DNA from 2 places in the Pseudomonas grandcourensis genome. Region 1 is predicted to be linked to the other one. Evidence: predicted binding sites of a transcription regulator. Region 1 holds the regulator's gene; the other holds the start of a gene.
What was found. Region 1 encodes FliA, which starts transcription of late flagellar genes. Its sites were predicted from a motif close to CTAAAGTTTNNNNNNNNNNNGCCGNTAA; they were not measured.
Positions count from the first base shown of each region.

Region 2: the regulator FliA is predicted to act here: its motif matches at 4,826-4,853, upstream of AABM52_RS09675 (methyl-accepting chemotaxis protein).

Region 1 is NZ_CP150919.1:1,782,312-1,793,532, reverse strand. Features, by position in the region: gene AABM52_RS07905 (chemotaxis protein CheW) at 1-580, opposite strand, end outside; gene AABM52_RS07900 (ParA family protein) at 620-1,408, opposite strand; gene motD (flagellar motor protein MotD) at 1,452-2,342, opposite strand; gene AABM52_RS07890 (flagellar motor protein) at 2,355-3,095, opposite strand; gene AABM52_RS07885 (chemotaxis response regulator protein-glutamate methylesterase) at 3,095-4,225, opposite strand; gene AABM52_RS07880 (chemotaxis protein CheA) at 4,274-6,538, opposite strand; gene AABM52_RS07875 (protein phosphatase CheZ) at 6,593-7,381, opposite strand; gene AABM52_RS07870 (chemotaxis response regulator CheY) at 7,403-7,774, opposite strand; gene fliA (RNA polymerase sigma factor FliA) at 7,942-8,682, opposite strand; gene fleN (flagellar synthesis regulator FleN) at 8,679-9,509, opposite strand; gene flhF (flagellar biosynthesis protein FlhF) at 9,626-10,954, opposite strand; gene flhA (flagellar biosynthesis protein FlhA) at 10,966-11,221, opposite strand, start outside.
Region 2 is NZ_CP150919.1:2,150,756-2,161,976, reverse strand. Features, by position in the region: gene AABM52_RS09705 (zinc-binding alcohol dehydrogenase family protein) at 83-1,039, opposite strand; gene AABM52_RS09700 (DUF1427 family protein) at 1,067-1,240, opposite strand; gene AABM52_RS09695 (helix-turn-helix transcriptional regulator) at 1,346-2,125, opposite strand; gene AABM52_RS09690 (DUF6555 family protein) at 2,273-2,500, shown strand; gene AABM52_RS09685 (hypothetical protein) at 2,534-2,812, shown strand; gene AABM52_RS09680 (metallothionein) at 2,836-3,000, opposite strand; gene AABM52_RS09675 (methyl-accepting chemotaxis protein) at 3,103-4,785, opposite strand; gene AABM52_RS09670 (Na+/H+ antiporter NhaC family protein) at 4,985-6,301, opposite strand; gene AABM52_RS09665 (methyl-accepting chemotaxis protein) at 6,684-8,831, shown strand; gene AABM52_RS09660 (MFS transporter) at 9,059-10,735, shown strand; gene AABM52_RS09655 (sensor histidine kinase) at 10,902-11,221, opposite strand, start outside.

The DNA.
Region 1 (11,221 bases):
CCGGCTGGCCGAACAACGGCGTCAGCTCGTGACCGGCCAGGGAGTAAATCGACCCCAGGCACACCAGCGGCACCGCCAGGGTCAAGCCGGCGACATCGAACAGCAGGCACTCGAACGGCTCGGCAGCCCAGGACGGACGACCATCGGTTTCCACCGGTGGGGGCGTATTGCTCGGCGGCAGATGCACTTCGACGACGGGCGGCACCAGCGCCTGAGGCTCCTCGATAACGGGAGCCTCCAGCGCTACCGGCTCTTCAAGGACGGGAGCCACCAGGGTTTGCAACAGCGGCGCAAGGGTCGATACCGACGCCAGAACGGGTTCCGGGGCTTCGGCCACAGCAACCGGAGCCTTGGCCACCGGTGCTACTGGCGCAACCAAAGGTGCGGTTTTCTGTGCATCCCGGGCCTGCTCTTCGAGCACCGCGGCCTGGAACTCGTCCAGCACCGCTTGCTCTTCGACAACTTCGGCCAGCACCTCGATCTCTGGTGCCACGTCCTCGGTTGCGTCTTGCAGCAGGTTGTCCAGATACGACTGCAACGCCAGTTGCGGGCGCGATGTCGTCTTCAGCGGCCGATTCATTGGCACACCTGCGCGGGCGCTACGGGCATTGGGCTCATGTCACGCCACCTGCGCAACAAGTTGCGCCGCCAGCAGATGCTTGAGCAACGCACGGTAGGCGAGAACGCCACGGCTTTTGCCGTCGAATTGCGAAGGCGTCAGACCGGCACGGCTGGCATCGCGCAGGCGGGTGTCCACCGGGATGTAGCCTTGCCAGATTTCCTCGGGGAATTTGTCGCGCAGCACGCGCAAGGTTCCGAGGGACGCCTGGGTGCGTCGGTCAAACAGGGTCGGCACGATGGTGAAGGGCAACGCCTGTTTGCGCGAGCGGTTGATCATCGCCAGGGTGTTGACCATGCGCTCCAGGCCCTTGACCGCCAGGTGTTCGGTCTGCACCGGGATCACCAGTTGCTGGCTCGCCGCCAAGGCATTGACCATCAGCACGCCGAGCAAGGGCGGGCTGTCGATCACGGCGTAATCGAAGTCCTGCCACAGTTGCGCCAGGCTCTTGGCAATCACCAGGCCCAAGCCGCTCTGCCCTGGCGACTGGCGCTCAAGGGTGGCCAGCGCGGTGCTGGAGGGCAACAGGGAGATGCGTTCGTCACTGGTCGACAGCAGCAATTGACCCGGCAGGCCTTGGGGGACGTTTCCCTTGTGCAGGAACAGGTCGTAGCTGCTGTGCTCCAGGGTGTCGGGATCGTAGCCGAAGTAGCTGGTCATCGAGCCGTGGGGGTCGAGATCGACCACGACCACGCGCTTGCCCGCCTCCGCCAGTAAACCGGCTAAAGCGATGGAGGAAGTGGTTTTACCGACACCACCCTTTTGATTGGCGACTGCCCAGACTCTCATTCGGATTGTTCCTCCCGGCCGACCGGATCGACCGAGAAATAGCTCAACGTGTTAATGCGGGTGACGGAGAATTGACGGCGTTCTCTCGTACCGGCGACTTGACCGGGGTCGGTGCAGTTTGTGTGCCAGCACGCTTCAATGCGGCATCCGGTTGCGCATGGGCGGTTCCGGTGCCGGTCAGGCTGCGGCGAACATCGAGGTTGCGTGACACCACCAACACCACGCGACGGTTGCGGGCGCGGCCTTCAGCGGTGGTGTTGTTGGCCACCGGCTGAAACTCGCCGTAGCCCACCGAAGCCAGGCGACCGGGGTTCACCCCCTGCATCGCCAGCATGCGCACGATGCTGGCCGAGCGGGCCGAGGACAGCTCCCAGTTGGTCGGGTACTGCGCGGTGCGAATCGGCTGATCGTCGGTGAAACCTTCGACATGGATCGGGTTGTCGAACGGCTTCAGGATCGCCGCGACCTTGTCGATGATGTTGAACGCGATGTCGCTGGGCATGGCGTCGCCGCTGCCGAACAACAGGCTGGAATTGAGCTCGATCTCGACCCACAACTCGTTGCCGCGCACAGTCATCTGGTTGGAGCTGATCAGGTCACCGAACGCGGCACTGATGTCGTCGGCAATGCTTTTGAGGGGATCACTGGCACCGGCAACACCGGCATCGACCTGATCACTGTCCTTGACCAGCGGCTTGGCCGGGGTCACGGTCTTCGGCCGCTCGTCACCGATGGGGATCGGTTTGAGCGAACGATCGGAATCGGTGAAGACCCCGATCAGCGCTTCGGAAATGACCTTGTACTTGCCTTCGTTGATCGAAGAGATCGAGTACATCACCACGAAAAAGGCGAACAGCAGGGTGATGAAGTCGGCGTAGGAAACCAGCCAGCGTTCGTGATTGACGTGTTCATCATGCTGGCGACGACGAGCCATGAGCTTATTCCCTTAATCCATGAAGCCCTGAAGCTTCAACTCAATGGAGCGTGGGTTTTCACCTTCGGCGATCGACAGGAGCCCTTCCAGCAACATTTCGCGATAACGCGACTGGCGCAACGCAATGGATTTGAGTTTGGCGGCGATCGGCAGCAGCACCAGGTTGGCACTGGCCACGCCGTAGATGGTGGCGACGAAGGCCACGGCGATGCCGCTACCCAATTGCGACGGATCGCCCAGGTTGCCCATGACGTGAATCAGCCCCATCACCGCACCGATGATGCCGATGGTCGGCGCGTAACCGCCCATGCTTTCGAAGACCTTCGCGGCTTCGACATCGCGGCTTTCCTGGGTGTAGAAATCCACTTCCAGAATGCTGCGGATCGCTTCCGGCTCGGCGCCGTCAACCAGTAATTGCAGGCCTTTGCGCGCGTAGTTGTCGGGCTCGGCGTCGGCGATGCCTTCAAGGCCCAGCAGGCCTTCCTTGCGGGCGGTCAGGCTCCAGTTCACCACGCGGTCGATGCCACCGGCCAGGTCGACACGGGGCGGGAACAGGATCCAGGCGAGGATCTGCATGGCGCGCTTGAAGGCGCTCATCGGCGATTGCAGCAGCGCGGCGCCAATGGTGCCGCCAAGCACGATCAGCGCTGCCGGGCCGTTGGCCAGGGCGCCGAGGTGACCGCCTTCAAGGTAGTTGCCGCCGATGATCGCGACAAAGGCCATGATGATGCCAATCAGGCTTAGAACATCCATCAGATACAGGCCTCGACCAGGTGCTTGCCAATGTCGTCCAGGCTGTACACCGCGTCGGCGAGCTCGGCTTTGACGATGGCCATCGGCATGCCGTAGATCACGCAACTGGCTTCGTCCTGTGCCCAGATCGAACTGCCGCCCTGCTTGAGCAGGCGCGCGCCTTCGCGACCGTCGGCGCCCATGCCGGTCAGGACCACCGCCAGAACTTTGTCACCGTAGGTCTTGGCTGCCGAACCGAAGGTGATGTCCACGCACGGCTTGTAATTAAGACGCTCGTCACCCGGGAGGATTTTCACCGCGCCGCGGCCGTCGATCATCATCTGCTTGCCACCCGGTGCCAGCAGCGCCAGGCCCGGACGCAGGATGTCGCCATCCTCGGCTTCCTTGACGCTGATGCGGCACAGCTTGTCCAGGCGCTCGGCGAAGGCCTTGGTGAAGGCGGCCGGCATGTGTTGGACCAGCACGATCGGGGCCGGGAAGTTGGCCGGCAGTTGGGTCAAGACCCGCTGCAGGGCGACCGGGCCGCCGGTGGACGTACCGATGGCGACCAACTTGTAGGCTTTGCGTTTCGGCGCGGGCGACGACGCGGTGGCCCCATGGGTACGCGCAGGGATCGGTGCCGGTGCCGGACGCACGGGCGCGCTGCTGCCGTAACTGCCGATGCTCGAAGGCGCAGGTGCTGGAGCAGGTGCGGACACAGGGGCCGGAGCGCTGTAAGTGCTGATGCGACGATTGCTGCGCGAGATGCTCAGGATCTTCTCGCACAGCAGTTGCTTGACCTTCTCGGGGTTGCGCGAGATGTCTTCGAAATTCTTCGGCAGGAAGTCCACCGCGCCGGCATCCAGCGCATCGAGGGTGACCCGCGCGCCTTCGTGGGTCAGCGAGGAGAACATCAGGACCGGGGTCGGACAGCGTTGCATGATGTGCCGCACGGCGGTGATGCCGTCCATCATCGGCATCTCGTAGTCCATAGTGATCACGTCGGGCTTGAGGGCCAGCGCCTGATCAATCGCCTCTTTGCCGTTGGTCGCCGTGCCGACGACCTGGATATTGGAATCCGCTGAAAGAATTTCCGAGACGCGGCGGCGGAAAAACCCCGAATCGTCCACCACCAGGACTTTGACTGCCATAAACACTCCATTAGATGGAGCGAGGCCAGGCGCCCCGCTCCACCAGAATCAAATACGCCGTGTGGCGTAACGCTTGAGCATGCTCGGAACATCGAGAATCAGCGCGATGCGGCCGTCACCGGTGATGGTGGCGCCGGACATGCCCGGAGTTCCCTGGAGCATTTTGCCCAATGGCTTGATGACCACTTCTTCCTGGCCCACCAGTTGATCGACGACAAAGCCGATCCGCTGCGTGCCCACCGAGAGGATCACCACATGGCCCTCGCGCTGCTCTTCGTGAGCGGCGGAGCTGACCAGCCAGCGTTTGAGATAGAACAATGGCAGCGCCTTGTCCCGCACGATCACCACTTCCTGGCCGTCCACGACGTTGGTGGTCGACAGGTCGAGGTGGAAGATCTCGTTGACGTTCACCAGCGGGAACGCGAACGCCTGGTTGCCGAGCATGACCATCAGCGTCGGCATGATCGCCAGGGTCAGCGGCACCTTGATGACGATCTTCGAACCCTGGCCCTTGGCCGAGTAGATGTTGATCGAACCGTTGAGCTGGGAAATCTTGGTTTTCACCACGTCCATGCCCACGCCGCGACCCGATACGTCGGAGATCTCGGTCTTGGTCGAGAAACCCGGGGCGAAGATCAGGTTGTAGCATTCGGTGTCGCTCAGGCGATCGGCGGCATCCTTGTCCATCACACCGCGTTTTACCGCGATGGAACGCAGGACATTCGGGTCCATGCCTTTGCCGTCATCGGAGATCGACAACAGGATGTGATCGCCCTCCTGCTCGGCCGCCAAAATCACCTTGCCGCCCCGGGTCTTGCCCGAGGCTTCACGTTCTTCCGGCGACTCGATGCCGTGGTCGACCGCGTTGCGCACCAAGTGGACCAGCGGGTCGGCCAGGGCCTCGACGAGGTTCTTGTCGAGATCGGTTTCTTCGCCGACCAGTTCCAGGTTGATCTCTTTCTTGAGCTGGCGAGCCAGGTCTCGAACCAGGCGCGGGAAGCGCCCGAAGACTTTCTTGATCGGTTGCATCCGGGTCTTCATGACCGCGGTCTGCAGGTCGGCGGTGACCACGTCGAGGTTCGACACGGCCTTGGACATGGCTTCGTCGCCGCTGTTGAGGCCCAGGCGGACCAGGCGGTTACGCACCAGCACCAACTCGCCGACCATGTTCATGATCTCGTCGAGACGCGCGGTATCGACACGCACGGTGGTCTCGGCTTCGCTCGCCGGTTTTTCCGCCGGTGGCGCGGCCGGGGCACGGGCAGCAGCCGGTGCAGCGGCGGGCACAGGGGCCGGTGTTTCGGCTTTTGGCTCAGGAGCCTTGGCCACGGGTTTCGGCGCTGCAGCCTTGGCTGCCGGTGCCGCAACGGAAGCGCTCGAACCGCTGACCGCAGTCGCTGTGCCGACTTCAGTGAACTTGCCTTTGCCGTGCAATTCGTCGAGCAGCGCTTCGAACTCGTGATCGGAAATCAGATCGCTGCCGGCCGCCATCGCGCTTGGTGCCGCGGGTGCAGGCACCGAAGCAATGGCCGACTCCAAAGCCTCGACAGCAAAGTTACCCTTGCCGTGCAACTGGTCGAGCAGTGCTTCGAATTCGTCGTCCGTAATATCGGAACTGTCGCCGGCCGCTTTCGGGGCTTCTGGCGCAGCGGACGCCGGGACCACTGCATCGATGGCGAACTGGCCTTTACCGTGCAACTGATCGAGCAACGACTCGAACTCGGCATCGGTGATTTCATCGCTGCCGGCGGCATTGCTGGCAGGCGCTGGAGCAGCCGCCGGGGCCTCGGCCTGGGCCTTTACTGCGTTCAGCGAATCCAGCAGCTGTTCGAATTCATTGTCGGTGATATCGCCCGATTCGGCTTCAGCCACAGGCGCTTCGACCACGGCGGCGACAGGTGCCGCAGCCACCTCGTCAGCCGATTGCGGCTCGGCCAGACGGGCCAGCGCCGCGAGCAGTTCCGGTGTCGCGGCCGTGATCGGGCTGCGTTCGCGGACTTCGCTGAACATGCTGTTCACCGCGTCCAGCGCTTCGAGAACCACGTCCATCAGTTCCGAGTCGACGCGACGCTCACCCTTGCGCAGGATGTCGAACACGTTCTCGGCGATGTGGCAGCACTCCACCAGCTCGTTGAGCTGGAGGAAGCCGGCGCCCCCTTTTACAGTGTGAAAACCGCGAAAAATTGCATTGAGCAGATCCGCATCATCCGGACGGCTTTCCAGCTCGACCAGTTGCTCGGACAGTTGCTCTAGAATCTCGCCGGCCTCAACCAGGAAATCCTGAAGGATCTCTTCATCGGCGCCGAAGCTCATTAAGGGGGTGCTCCTACAGGTCTAAAAACCCAAAAAACCTAAAATTCTAAAACTCTAAAATCCCAGGCTGGATAACAAATCGTCCACATCGTCCTGACCGGACACAACGTCTTCTCTTTTATCGGCATGAATCTGCGGACCTTCACCCTGAGAGAGATGTTTTTGTGGATCTTTTTCAGCAAGCATCGCTTCACGGTCATGTTCGATGCCCGCAAAGCGGTCCACCTGACTGGCCATCAGCACGAGCTTGAGCAGGTTGCTTTCAACTTCGGTGACCAACTGGGTCACACGCTTGATCACCTGGCCCGTGAGGTCCTGGTAATCCTGGGCGAGCAGGATGTCGTTGAGGTTGCCCGACACCGCGCGATTGTCCGTGACGCTGCGCGTCAGGAACCCGTCGACCCGCCGGGCCAGTTCACGAAACTCTTCGGCGCCGACTTCGCGACGCATGAAACGCCCCCAGTCCGCGCTCAACACCTTGGCTTCATCGGCCAGGCCATTGACCAGCGGCGTGGCACTTTCCACCAGATCCATGGTGCGGTTGGCCGCGGCCTCGGTCAGCTTGACCACATACCCCAGACGCTCGGTGGCGTCGGTGATCTGCGACACTTCTTCGGCTTGCGGCATGTGCGGGTCAATCTGGAAATTGACGATCGCGCTATGCAGTTCGCGAGTGAGCTTGCCCACTTCCTGATACAGGCCGCGGTCACGGGTCTGGTTGAGCTCATGGATCAATTGCACCGCGTCGCCGAACTTGCCCTTTTCAAGGCTCGCGACCAATTCGACGGCGTGTTTTTTCAGGGTCGATTCAAAATCGCCCAATGAAGTTTCGTTATTGCCCATAGCTCCCCCGTGGCGCACTCATCAACCGATGCGTTCGAAAATCTTCTCGATTTTTTCTTTCAACGCCTGGGCCGTGAAGGGCTTGACCACATAGCCGTTAACGCCGGCCTGGGCCGCTTCGATGATCTGCTCGCGCTTGGCTTCAGCGGTCACCATCAGTACCGGCAGGTGCTTGAGCTTTTCATCGGCACGCACGTGGCGCAGCAGATCGATACCGGTCATGCCAGGCATGTTCCAGTCCGTTACCAGAAAGTCGATGCTTCCGCTGTTGAGCACCGGAATGGCGGTAGTGCCATCGTCGGCCTCGACGGTGTTGGTGAACCCAAGGTCACGCAGCAGGTTCTTGATGATCCGCCGCATCGTTGAGAAGTCATCAACGATGAGGATTTTCATGTTCTTGTCCAATTCGACCTCCAAGCAGTCTTAAACGCGCCCAGCACCTGGACGCGCCATTTCAATCAATCCGGCAAAGCACTCAATGACTGTCTGGAGCACAACAGATCGCGACCGGCGCAGTTCAACACCACACCAGCCTCGTTCGCAGTGTCCCCACACTGCCTTCAGCGCGCTCGCCACTCCCCCAAACGCCCCCGCAAACGGGCCGCGCACTGGCTGTGTAACTGGCTGACCCGCGATTCGCTGACCCCCAGGACCTCACCGATTTCCTTGAGGTTCAACTCTTCGTCGTAGTACAGCGCCAACACCAGTCGCTCACGCTCCGGCAAATTGGCAATCGCATCCGCCAGCGCAGCCTGGAAGCGTTCATCCTCCAGGTCGCGTGACGGCTCGAGATGAGCACTCGCGCCATCCTCGTGCAGCCCTTCATGTTCGCCGTCCTGCAACAGGTCGTCGAAACTGAACAGCCGGCTGCCCAGGGTGTCGTTCAAAATCCCGTAGTAATCGTCGAGACTCAATTGGAGTTCGGCCGCAACTTCGTGATCTTTAGCGTCACGGCCGGTTTTAGCTTCAATCGAGCGAATGGCATCGCTGACCATGCGCGTATTGCGGTGAACCGAACGTGGCGCCCAATCCCCCTTGCGCACTTCATCGAGCATGGCGCCGCGGATTCGTATGCCCGCGTACGTCTCGAAACTGGCGCCTTTGCTGGCGTCATATTTGGTCGACACTTCAAGCAGGCCGATCATCCCGGCCTGGATCAGGTCTTCGACCTGGACACTGGCCGGCAAACGCGCCAGCAAGTGGTAGGCAATGCGTTTAACCAGCGGCGCGTAACGCTCGATCAGCTCGTACTGCGCATCACGTGCCGACTTCTTGTAGAGGTTGTAGCCGCTGGCTGTCATAGAACAGGTCCTGCTGTCTGCTGCACGAGCCGCTCGACGAAAAACTCCAGGTGCCCGCGCGGGTTGGCAGGCAGCGGCCAGGTATCGACCTTCTGCGCGATGGCCTTGAACGCCAGCGAGCACTTGGAACGCGGGAAGGCCTCGTAGACGGCGCGTTGCTTCTGCACGGCCTTGCGCACGCTTTCGTCGTAAGGCACCGCACCGACGTATTGTAGGGCGACGTCGAGGAAGCGATCCGTGACCTTGGTCAACTTGGCGAACAGGTTGCGTCCTTCCTGCGGGCTCTGGGCCATATTGGCCAGGACGCGGAAGCGGTTCATGCCGTAGTCGCGGTTCAGCAACTTGATCAAGGCGTAGGCATCGGTGATCGAGGTCGGCTCGTCGCACACCACCAGCAGCACTTCCTGGGCTGCACGGACGAAACTGACTACCGACTCACCAATGCCCGCAGCGGTGTCGATCACCAATACGTCGAGGTTGTCGCCGATATCACTGAAGGCCTGGATCAGGCCGGCGTGTTGCGCGGGGCTCAGATGCACCATGCTCTGAGTGCCGGATGCGGCCGGAACGATACGGATGCCGCCGGGTCCCTGCAGCAGTACATCGCGCAGTTCGCAGCGGCCTTCGATCACGTCGGCCAGGGTACGTTTGGGTGTCAGGCCCAGCAGAACGTCGACGTTCGCCAGTCCCAGGTCGGCGTCCAACAGCATGACGCGCCGGCCAAGCTCGGCCAAAGCCAGGGACAAGTTCACTGACACATTAGTTTTCCCGACGCCACCTTTGCCGCCGGTCACCGCGATCACCTGTACGGGATGCATGCTGCCCATGTTATTTCTTTACCTTGTCTTGCATAGACGGAGGCCACATTACTGGCTGCGCGTTCACAAACGGAACAATGCATGGCAGACCATCGATGTAGGTACAAAAACTGTTCATTTTTACCTCAGCCAACCTGCTTGGTCGGGCTGTGGTAGATGTCAGCGAACATGTCAGCCATGGCTTCTTCGCTGGGTTCTTCCTGCATTTGCACGCTCACGGCGCGGCTGACCAACTGGTGACGACGCGGCAGATGCAAATCATCCGGGATCCGCGGGCCATCGGTCAGGTAAGCCACCGGCAGTTCATGACTGATGGCAAGGCTCAACACCTCGCCCAGACTTGCCGTTTCATCCAGTTTAGTCAGGATGCAGCCTGCGAGCCCACAACGCTTGTAACTGTGATAAGCGGCCGTTAGAACCTGTTTCTGGCTGGTGGTTGCCAGGACCAGATAATTTTTCGAGCGGATGCCACGACCGGCCAGGCTTTCGAGCTGCATGCGCAGGGCCGGATCGCTGGCCTGCAGGCCGGCAGTATCGATCAGCACCACGCGTTTGCGCAGCAATGGCTCCAGGGCCTGCACCAGGGACTGGCCCGGATCGACGTGGGTCACCGGCACATTGAGAATGCGCCCCAGGGTCTTGAGCTGCTCCTGGGCACCGATGCGGAAGCTGTCCATGCTCACCAGCGCAATGTTCTGCGCGCCATACTTGAGCACGTAACGGGCGGCCAGCTTGGCCAGGGTGGTGGTCTTGCCCATGCCGGCAGGGCCGACCATGGCGATCACACCGCCCTCTTCCAGCGGCTCGACTTCCGGAGTAACGATCATGCGCGCCAGGTGCGCCAGCAACATGCGCCAGGCCTGACGAGGCTCTTCGATATCGGTGATCATCGCCAGCAGGTCACGCGACAGCGGACCGGACAGGCCGATGCGTTGCAGGCGACGCCAGAGGTTGGCCTGGTCCGGACGGCTGCCTTGCAGCTGATTCCAGGCCAGGGAGCCCAACTGGACTTCCATCAGTTCGCGCAGGCTGTTGAGTTCGAAACGCATCGAGTCGAACGCACGTGGATCCACGCCACCGGACGTTGGCGCAGCGGCCGGCGCGGGGCGACGGGGTTCGGCGTAGGTCGGCTCGATCAGCGGCTCGGCGGCGGTCAACGGCAAGCCGGCGAACAACTGGCGATTGGTGGCATTGTCGCTCTCGCCATCGCCACGCAGGCTCAATTCGGCCTGGGCGGTGACGATCCGCGACTGAGTCTTGCGCAGCTCGTCTTCGAGCTCCATGTTCGGAACCCGCGGCGCCAGCGCCGACAGCTTGTAATCCAGCGCAGCCGTCAGCTCGACACCCCCGGCGATCCGGCGGTTGCCAATAATGGCCGCATCAGCGCCCAGCTCGTCGCGAACCAGCTTCATGGCCTGACGCATATCGGCGGCGAAAAAACGCTTAACTTGCATAAACCACTACCTCAGCCGTTGGGCCCTACTGTCGCAACGATGGTCACTTGCTTGTTGTCAGGGATTTCCTGGTAAGCCAACACATGCAAACCCGGGACTGCGAGCCGGCCAAATCGCGAGAGCATCGCGCGAACCGGACCAGCCACCAGCAGAATCACCGGCTGACCTTGCATCTCCTGACGCTGCGCCGCGTCGATCAAAGAACGTTGCAGCTTCTCAGCCATGCTTGGCTCCAGCAGAACGCCCTCTTCCGAGCCTTGTCCTGCC
Region 2 (11,221 bases), 370 kb from region 1:
AGTCTAGGTAACTAATCCTACAGCAATCGAGCCCTTTTCTTTGCAGGAGATGCAGTGGTGAGCCGTGCCCCTGTGGGAGCGGTTATGGCAGCAGAATCACCTTGTCACCGCTGCCCTGATTCACTTCGGCATAGCGCTCCAGCCCTTCAGCCAATGGTGATTCGAACAGTCCCTGCGGCAACGGCAACAAATCCTGATCGAAGAACCGGCCGAACTGCTCAAGCATCGCCGCACACGCCTGCACCCCGTACAGCAGCGAGTTGATTCCCACCACCGAGCCACCCTTGCGATACAACGCCAGGGCCGGCAACTGCACGTGACCCTCCACGGGCGCCGCGATGATCGCGATGCGGCCGAACGTGGCCAGGGCGGGTACCGAGGCCGGCAGCCAGAAACCGGTGGTGTCGAAAATCACGTCGGCGCCGCCGGCATACACCGCATTGACCTGCGCGCCCAAGTCTTCGGGTTTATCCAGTAGCAGGGTCTGATAACCCTGGTCCTGCAAGTCCTTGACCTGTTCCGGACGCCGCGCGGCCGCCAGCACCCGGGCACCGCGCACCTTGGCCAAGGCCAGCGCGGCACTGCCGACCGCCCCGCCACCGATGACCAGCAATCGGGTTTCGGCCGTCACCAGGCTGCGTTCCAGCGCATCCCACGCCGTGGTGTAGGGCACACCGAGGCTGGCGGCCTGGGCGAAGCTCAAATGCGTGGGTTTGAGCGCCACGCCGTTGGCCGGCAGTTTGACGAACTGCGCGTGGGAACCGTCGGCGAAAAAGCCCAGTTCCTTGCCTGTGCCCCAGACTTCCTGACCGATCAGCGCCTGCGGGCCAGCCACAACAACGCCGGCAAAGTCTCGACCGGGAATCCGCGGCAAGGTGGTGTAGGGGAAACGCCCCAGCACGTTCTTCACATCGCTGGGGTTGAGGCCGGCGGCCTTGATCTCGACCAGCACTTCATCGGCGCCGGGCACGGGCGTAGGCACCTCGACGTAGCGCAGGGCCGAGAGATCACCGGTTTTATCGAATTGCAGAGCTTTCATGGGCGTATCCATCGAGTCGAAAAGGGTTCAGGAAATCCAGCCAGCCACCAACTCTCGCCCCATCGGCCAGAGCTTTTCGCCGGCGAGCATGCCGAGCAGGCCCACAAGCGCGATGGCCGGGGGTGCGGGGGAACGAAAGTCCAGGGCGCCGTAGAGCAGACCGACGCCCAGACCGATGGCCACTGACACGAGGTAGTTCATGGCAGACTCCGGGGCAATTGAGGTATGCGCCGAGTCTAGAGGGCGACGCCTTTGAGCATCGGCCAAGTGCTTCTGAATTTCGGCCAAAGCATGGCCACGGCGAATTCAGTCCTGGCGTTGCGCCGCAGGAAACTGTGAAGGGGCAACGCCCAGTTCACGACGAAACATATCGCTGAAGCTGCTCGGCGAATAGCCCAGCTCCCGGGCAATCACGCTGACCGGTACACCCTGGATCAGCTCGGCCACCGCCGTCGCCAGTTGCACCTGACGCCGCCACTCGGCGAAGCCCATGCCCAAACCATCCTTGAACAGCCGCGCCAGGGTGCGCACGCTGGCTCCGGCGTTATCGGCATGTTGTTCGAAAGGAATGTCCAGTGAAGGCGCGGCCATGACCGCCTGACACAGGTTCATCAGCCGTCGGTCGGAATCGTCCGGCAGCGGGATTTTCAGCAACGAGCGCCTGGCCCGCTTGAGCTCCAGCAGCGCCAGGCCCACCAGTGCGTCGTAATACTCGGGCGCCCCGTCGTTGCCCTGCTCCACCAGACCGACGATCAGCTCACGCAGCAAGCCGCCGACCTCGATCACCTGAACGCTGTCATCCAGGGTCGCCGCCAGGGACGGGCGCAAATAGATGTTGCGCATTTGCAGGTCGGACACCACACGAATTCCATGAGGTACGCCGGGTGGCAACCACACCGCCCGCTGCGGCGGCACCACCAGTGCTTCGTGCGGCGTCTCGACCCACATCACCCCGCTCATCGCATACAGCAACTGGCCCCAGACGTGCTCATGGGGCTCGATGTACAACCCGCGCGGATAGGTGCGAGCCAGCGGTTGCACAGGCACATCGGTGTCACTCAGGTCAGGCGGTGCGGCGAGGGCCATGGTCAATGTTCATTGGGGGTTCGGGAAGGTTCCATGGTAACGGGGCGCCGAACTTGTCGCCAGCAACCGCCGCCGTCCGACAATCCGAAGGAATTTTCCTGATGGCGTGCGATCCTTCTATGTACAACAGGGAGGAACCGGGGCTTTATGAACAGTGCAAAATTATTCGTCATCGAGTACACCCTCCATGGCGCTGCGAAGTCATTCATCATCCGCCTGGAAAAAATGGATAACGCAGAAGCCTGGCATTGGGCGAGCTGTGACGCGGGGGTGGGGCGAATCCCCCGGTTCGGACGCGAGAAGGTGCAAAAGACCAGCAAGCCGATGGCTGAAAAATTCGGCGTGGAAAACGTCAAGTGGCGGCCGGCGAACTAATATCCGGTAACCATCAAGTTCGGGGGAAGGGATATGAGCGCAACACCCGTCTACAGCCCTGCGCAGCTGGACTACGGTCTGGACGCGCCGACCGACCGCATCACCAAAAGCGTCGAGTGCCTGATCGGCCTGGAACAGGTCGAAAATGACCCATTCTGCTTCGCCATTCGCGTCGCGGCGCCACTGCCGGAGGATCTTGAGCAAGCGAAGACCTTGGTGGTGCGGGTCGAAGGGCGGCGCTTGCAAGGCACCGTCCGCCACAGCGAACGCCTGGAGGATGACAGCCTGAGACTGGAAGTGGAGCCGGACTAGGCTCCACTTTTCATTCGCGATTGTCAGCCATGAGCGCACTTGCAACCTTTATGGGTGCATTCCTCGCCGTGTTCATGGTGCTTGGCGCAGGCTTCACAGCAGTAGTGTTTGCCGTGACGGGCAATCGGATGTTCACCGAGTTTGCAGGAACATTTCGGGCAATCGCAGATACTTTCGCGGTCAATCATGGGGCTGACTCCTCTAGCAAGGTCGTCCAGTGCTCGAATGCACAGAACAAGTGTAGTGGCTGTCGCTCCTGCCAGTCTCAAACCCCACAGGTTGCAAATCAGTCAGATCCGGAACTGCCCGACCAGACTGCCCAGGCGCTGACCGAGGTCGGCCAGGCTGCGTGAAGTCTGCGCGCCGAGTTGGGTTTCATCCGCCACGCTGTCCACCGCCACGGCAATCTGGTGCACGCTGCGGTTGATCTCTTCGGCCACGGCGGTCTGTTCTTCGGCGGCACTGGCGATCTGTGCGTTCATCGAATTGATGGTCGCGATCAGCTGCGCCATGGTGTCCAGCGAAGCCCCCGCCTCGTTGGCCTGGGCCGAGGTGCCGTCGCCGGCTTCGCTGGAACGACGCATCGCCTCCACCGCCGACCGGGTGCCGGCCTGCAAGCGGTCGATCATGCCCTGGATTTCCTGGGTGCTGATTTGCGTGCGGCTGGCCAGTGCGCGCACTTCATCGGCCACCACCGCAAAGCCGCGCCCGGCCTCACCGGCGCGGGCCGCTTCGATGGCCGCGTTGAGCGCCAGCAGGTTGGTCTGCTCGGCAATCGAGCGAATAACCCCGAGCACGCTGACAATCGACGACACGTCTTTTTGCAGGCTGTCCAGAGACACGCCGCTGCTGCGGATGTCGTCCACCAGGGCATGGATCTTCTCGATGCTGCCGGCCACCACGCGCTTGGCCGCCTGCCCTTCTTCGTCGGTCTGCTGGGCTGCCACCGCAGCGTTTTGCGCGCTCTTGGCCACTTCCTGGGCGGCGGCCGACATTTCGTTGATCGCCGTGGCCACCTGATCGGTTTCGTGACGTTGGCGTTCCATGGCCTGGTCCGAACGGTTGGCCTGGTCGGACACCTGATTCACCAGTCCGGTCAGTTGCGAGGTCATTTCGGTGATCTGCCGTACCAGGCCATGGATCTTGTCGACGAAACGGTTGAACGAGCCGGCCAGTTCACCGAGTTCGTCCTGGCTGGTGATGGTCAAGCGGCGGGTCAGATCGCCTTCGCCCGCCGCGATGTCGTCGAGGTTGGCTTTCATCAAATGCAGCGGACGCAGAATGGTGTTGGCCAGCAACATCCCGGCAGCGGCGATCACCAGCAGCACCACCACCGCCACGCCGACGATGCTCAGCACCATGCCTTGCATGCGCTCCTGGACCTTGGCTTCGACCACGGCCACTTGCGCTTCGATGCCGTCGAGGTTGACCGAGGTGCCGACCGCCATGTCCCACTTCGGCAGGTATTCGGTGTAGCCGAGCTTGGGCACCAGCACTTGGGTGTTGCCGGGCAATGGCGAGCTGTATTGCAGGTAGTGCGTACCGTCCTTGGCGACTTTCACCAGGTCGCGGTTGACGTAGACACCGTTCGGGTCGCGGTTGTCCTTGAAGCTCTGGCCCACGCCGTCGGGGCTGTTGGCCTTGAACAGGCGCACGGTGTTGGAGTCGTAGCCGAAGAAGTAGCCGTCCTTGCCATAGGTGATGCTCGACAGCAGCTTGATCACCTGGGCCCGCGCCGCCTCATCGCCGGGGGCGGCCGCGTCGTAGAGCGGCTTGATCGTGGTCATGGCCACGGCCACATAGCTTTGCAGGGTCGCCTTGGCATCGCTGAGCAGGCGCTCGCGGGTCTGCTCTACTTCCTTGCGCGCCTGATCCTGAAGAATGAACAGCGTGGTCAGGCTGATGACCAGCGCAAACAGCAACACCGGGAGGACGGCAAGGGACAGGACTTTGGCCTTGAGGCTCATGCGCATGACGTTCACTCTTTTGATTTTGTTGGCGTGGGTAAAAGCTTTAACGGCACGCCAAATCAAAAGTTGAACTCGATTAGAGGGACCATTGAAGATCCCTTGTAGGAGCGAGCCTGCTCGCGATAGCGGTGGCACAGTCAACATTTACTTGGCTGACCGACCGAAATCGCGAGCAGGCTCGCTCCTACAGGGGTTCCGGGTGTTACAAGACCATCGCCGCCACCCAGCCAAACGCCAGCAGCGGCAGGTTGTAGTGCAAGAAGGTCGGGACCACGGTGTCCCAGATGTGATGATGCTGACCATCGATGTTCAGGCCGGAGGTCGGCCCCAGGGTCGAATCCGAAGCCGGCGAACCGGCGTCGCCCAGGGCACCGGCGGTGCCGACGATGCACACGATCGCCAACGGGCTGAAGCCCAGTTGCACGCACAGCGGCACGAAGATCGCCGCCAGGATCGGCACGGTGGAGAACGACGAGCCGATGCCCATGGTCACCAGCAATCCCACCAGCAACATCAGCAAGGCGCCAACGCCTTTGCTGTGATCGATGTACGCCGCCGACGACTCGACCAGCGTCTGCACCTCACCGGTGGCCTTCATCACCTCGGCAAACCCGGAGGCGGCGATCATGATGAAGCCGATCATCGCCATCATCTTCATGCCTTCGGTGAACAGGTCGTCGGTGTCGCGCCATTTGACGATGCCCGACACCGAGAAGATCAGGAAGCCGACCAGTGCACCGATGATCATCGAATCGAGCAACAACTGAATGATGAAGGCCGCTGCGATGGCCACGCCGGCCACCATCAGGCTCAGCGGGTTGTATTGCACCGCCACTTGCTCGACCTGTTCGATCTTCGCCAGGTCATAGACACGCTTCTTGCGGTAGCTGACAAACGCGATCAGCAGGCCCGCCACCATGCCCAGGGCCGGGATGCCCATGGCGTGGGTCACGTTGATGCCGCTGATGTCCACGCCGCTGCGGGCGACGTTGGCCAGCAGGATCTCATTGAGGAAGATGTTGCCGAAGCCCACCGGCAGGAACATGTAGGGCGTGATCAGGCCGAAGGTCATGACGCAGGCGATCAGACGACGGTCCAGTTGCAGCCTGGTCAGCACATAAAGAAGAGGCGGCACCAGCAACGGAATGAACGCGATATGTATCGGCAAGATGTTCTGCGAAGCGATTGCCACGACCCAGAGCAGACCGATCAGCAGCCATTTGACCTGGCCACCGCCGCTGGCGTGCTGGCGGTCGACCATGGCCAGGGCCTTGTCGGCCAGCGCATGGGCCATGCCGGACTTGGCAATGGCCACGGCGAAAGCACCGAGCAAGGCGTAGGACAACGCCACCGTCGCCCCGCCGCCGAGGCCGCTGTTGAAAGCCTTGAGCGTTGCCTCGATGCCCAGGCCACCGGTCAATCCACCGACCAGCGCACCGACGATCAGGGCGATCACCACATGCACGCGGGACAGGCTGAGGATCAGCATGATGCCGACCGCGGCAATTACTGCATTCATTGTCATACCTCTGGGCAAGCGAAAAGAGTCCGGCCGGCAGTCTGCGAGAGCCGCCAGCGGATAATAGGAATGGGTTTTATTAGAGGGCGCGCACTTTGCCGCAGAGCGGGCGCGGTGTCAAAGCACTTGGGCAATGGCGATATGTATATGCATGTGATGACCTGTGGCGAGGGGGCTTGCCCCCGTTGGGGCGCGAAGCGGCCCCCTACATTGTCCGGTCATACCGAGTTGTCTGGATCGCGACTGCTACGCAGCCGAACGGGGGCAAGCCCCCTCGCCACAAAAACAGTTACAAACCTTATTCGAAGCGCTGCATAAAGAAAGCCGGATCGCGGCCGCTACAGTGCAAAGTCTCAGATATTTATCGAATAAGGACGTCTCCATGTCGCTCAGACAACCTTCCATTCAATGGAAAATCACCCTGCTGGCCGGGCTGTGCCTGGCGGGCATCGTGACCCTGCTGGTGGGTCTTTCGCTGTACCGCATGGAGCACAGCTCCGAGCTGGTGAAAGCCTCGAGCATGGAGATGCTGACCGAAGCGGCCCAGGCGCGGATCGAGTCCCAGGGGGAAAACCAGGCGCTGGGGATTCGCCAGCAGTTCATGGATGCCTATCAGTACGGCCACGGCTTCTCGCGGCAGGTGCTGTTCCTGCGTGACCAGGCCGAGAAGCGCTTTCTCGATGCGTTCGACCTGCGCGAAGACCTGACCCGCCAGGTCAAGTCGGCCCTGCAAGCCAACCCGGAGCTGCTCGGTCTGTCCCTGGTGTTCGAACCCAATGGGCTGGACGGCAAGGACGAACTGTTCGCCGGTCAAGCGGAGCTTGGCAGCAACGACAAGGGCCGTTTCGCCCTCTACTGGTCGCAGCCGACGCCGGGCAAGGTAACGTCCATGGCGCTGCCGGAAAAGGACATGGCCGACACCAGCACCGGCCCCAGCGGCGAAGCGGCCAACGCCTGGTTCACCTGCCCGCGCACCACCCTCAAGCCGTGCGTGATCGAACCCTACTTCTATGAGATCGACGGTCAGAACGTGCTGATGACCAGCATCGTTTTCCCGCTGATGGTCAATGGCAAGGTCATCGCCTCGCTGTCGGTGGACATCAACCTCAACAGCCTGCAAGCGGTCAGCCTGGGCGCGAGCAAGAAGCTCTATGACGGCCAGACCAGCGTCAGCATCATCAGCCCGGCCGGCCTGCTCGCCGGCTACAGCCCGGACGCCGGCAAACTCAGCCAGCGCCTGGACGCCGTGGACAAGGCCAGCGGCGCCGAACTGCTGCGCATGCTCGCCGCCAGCAGCAAAACCGCCAGCCTGCACAGCCAGCAGCAACTGAAGGTGCTGGCGCCGTTCCAGCCGATTCCCGGCGGTAAATCCTGGGGCGTGCTGCTCGACGTGCCGGAGAAAGTCCTGGTCGGCCCCGCCGAAGCCCTGAAAAAGCAACTCGATGACAGCAACACCGCCGGTACGCTGGTCGAACTCGGCCTGGGCGTGCTTGCCGCGCTGCTCGGCCTGATACTGGTGTGGCTGATGGCCCGCAGCGTCACCCGACCGATCCTCGGCGTGGCGCACATGCTCGAAGACATCGCCAGCGGCGAAGGTGACCTGACCCGCCGCCTGGCTTACGACAAGCAGGATGAGTTGGGCCAGTTGGCCGGCTGGTTCAACCGTTTCCTCGACAAACTGCAACCGATCATTGCCGAAGTGAAACGCTCGGTGCAGGACGCCCGCAGCACGGCGGACCAGTCGTCCGCCATCGCCGCCCAGACCAGCGCCGGCATGGAGCAGCAGTACCGCCAGGTGGACCAGGTCGCGACCGCCTCCCACGAAATGAGCGCCACCGCCCAGGATGTTGCCCGCAGCGCCGCGCAAGCGGCCCATGCCGCCCGCGATGCCGATCAGGCGACCCGTCAGGGGTTGACCGTGATCGACCGCACCACCACCAGCATCGACAACCTCGCCGCCGACATGAGCGCGGCCATGGTCCAGGTCGAAGGCCTGGCCGCCAACAGCGAGAAGATCGGTACGGTACTGGAAGTGATCCGTGCGATTGCCGAGCAGACCAACCTGCTGGCCCTCAACGCCGCGATCGAAGCGGCCCGTGCCGGTGAGGCCGGACGCGGGTTTGCCGTGGTGGCCGATGAAGTGCGCAACCTAGCGCGGCGCACCCAGGAATCCGTCGAAGAAACCCGTCTGGTGATCGAGCAACTGCAAAACGGCACCCAGGAGGTGGTGGGTTCGATGAACAACAGCCATCGTCAGGCCCAGGGCAGTGTCGAACAGGTTGGCCAGGCAGTAACGGCGTTGCGCCAGATCGGCGACGCGGTGACCGTGATCAACGACATGAACATGCAGATCGCCAGTGCCGCCGAAGAGCAAAGCGCGGTGGCCGAGGAGATCAACAACAACGTGGCAACCATCCGCGACGTGACCGAGTCGCTGTCGGGCCAGGCCAATGAATCGGCGCGGGTCAGCCAGTCGCTCAACAGTCTGGCGAACCAGCAGCAGAGCCTGATGGACCAGTTCCGCGTCTGAACCCGGCAAACATCCCCTCTGTAGGAGCGAGCCTGCTCGCTCCTACAATGAAATGATGGCAAGTGGATATCTGCCGCAAGCCGATTATGCTTCATGGAACCTTGCAGCATTTTCTGGCGTCAACCTGAATGCAAGCCACGTAATCCGATGACTTCAGCCCAGGGCCTGGGTACGGTAAGTGATGGTGGGAACTCCGGCCTACAACAAGAGCACGACGGAGAATACTCATGGCAGCAATCGACAATACAGCCACGGGCAGCACGCCCAACCGCGGGATCACCCGGGAGGAGCGCAAGGTCATTTTCGCCTCGTCCCTGGGCACCGTGTTCGAATGGTATGACTTCTACCTTTACGGCTCCCTCGCGGCGATCATCGCCAAGCACTTCTTCGCCGGTGTCAACGAAACGACTTCCTTCATCTTCGCCCTGCTCGCCTTTGCCGCCGGCTTTGCCGTGCGCCCCTTCGGCGCCATCGTATTCGGTCGGTTGGGCGACATGATCGGGCGCAAACACACGTTCCTCATCACCATCGTGATCATGGGTATTTCCACGGCCGTGGTGGGCTTGCTGCCCGGCTATGCGACCATCGGCGTCGCCGCGCCGATCATCCTGATCAGCCTGCGCCTGTTGCAAGGCCTGGCGCTGGGGGGTGAGTACGGCGGCGCAGCGACCTACGTGGCCGAACATGCACCCAAGGGCAAGCGCGGCTTCTTCACCTCGTGGATCCAGACCACAGCCACCCTCGGCCTGTTTCTCTCACTGCTGGTGATCCTCGCCTGCCGTACCGTTCTGGGCACCGAAGCCTTCGAGGCCTGGGGCTGGCGGATTCCGTTCCTGCTGTCGATCCTGCTGCTGATCGTCTCGGTGTACATCCGACTGCAGCTCAGCGAGTCGCCGGTTTTCATGAAAATGAAGGCCGAAGGCAAATCTTCCAAGGCACCGTTGACCGAATCCTTCGCCCGCTGGGAGAACCTCAAGATCGTGATCATGGCCCTGTTCGGCGGTACCGCAGGTCAAGCGGTGGTCTGGTACACCGGGCAATTCTATGCGCTGTTCTTCCTGCTGCAGACGCTGAAGATCGACCCGCAGACCGCCAACCTGTTGATTGCCGGCTCCCTGCTGATCGGCACGCCATTCTTCGTGATTTTCGGCAGCCTGTCCGACCGCATCGGGCGCAAGGGCATCATCATGGCCGGCTGCATCCTCGCGGCCCTGACTTACTTCCCGATCTTCCATGCACTGACCCAGTACGGTAACCCTGACGTGTTCATTGCTCAGGAGAAGAATCCGGTCACGGTCGTCGCCAATCCCGCCGCTTGCTCATTCCAGTTCGACCCGGTGGGCAAAGCCAAATTCACCAGCTCCTGTGACCTGGCCAAGACCGTGCTGGCCAAAAAGGCCATCCCCTACAAGAACGTAAGCGCCGAGCCGGGCGCCGTTGCGCAGGTGCGCATTGGCGATAAAGTGATCGAGAGCTTCGAGGGCACCGGCATGCCGGCCGCCGACTTCAAGGCCAGGAACGACGCCTTTACCACCACCCTCGCCACCGCCCTCAAGGACGCCGGATATCCCGAGAAGGCCGACCCGGCCAAGACCAACTACCCGATGGTGTTGCTGCTGCTGACGATCCTGGTGATCTACGTGACCATGGTCTACGGGCCAATTGCCGCCTGGCTGGTGGAACTGTTCCCGGCGCGAATCCGCTACACCTCGATGTCTCTGCCCTATCACATCGGCAATGGCTGGTTCGGTGGCTTCCTGCCGACGGTGGCATTTGCCATGGTGGCGGCCACGGGGGATATCTACTACGGGCTGTGGTATCCGATTGTCATCGCGGTGATGACGGCGGTGCTGGGTATTTTCTTCATGCCGGAAACCAAGGATCGGGAGATTCATCACACCTGAATCTGACACCTCACCCTGTGGAATAGGGTGTACTCACAATCAGCGACCATGAAAAACCACTGTGGGAGCGAGCTTGCTCGCGATAGCGTCAGCACATTCAACATCAATGTGTCAGACAGATTGCCATCGCGAGCAAGCTCGCTCCCACAGGGTTCCTGGTGTGACTTCAAGTATGTTTGGGTAATTCGATGACGACCTTCAACCCGCCCCACTCGCTTTCCAGCAACGACAGTTTGCCGTCCCAGGTTTCGACGATGTCGCGCACGATGCCCAGGCCCAGGCCATGCCCATCAGTCTGTTCATCCAGTCGAGTGCCGCGGCTGAACACTTGTTCGCGGCGGTCCTCGGGAATGCCCGGGCCGTCATCTTCCACGCTGAGCTCAAAGCCCTCTGCAGTCTCGACCACACTCAGGCGAACCTCGTCATCCGCCCATTTGCAGGCGTTATCCAGCAGGTTGCCCAACAGCTCCAGCAGGTCTTCGCGAT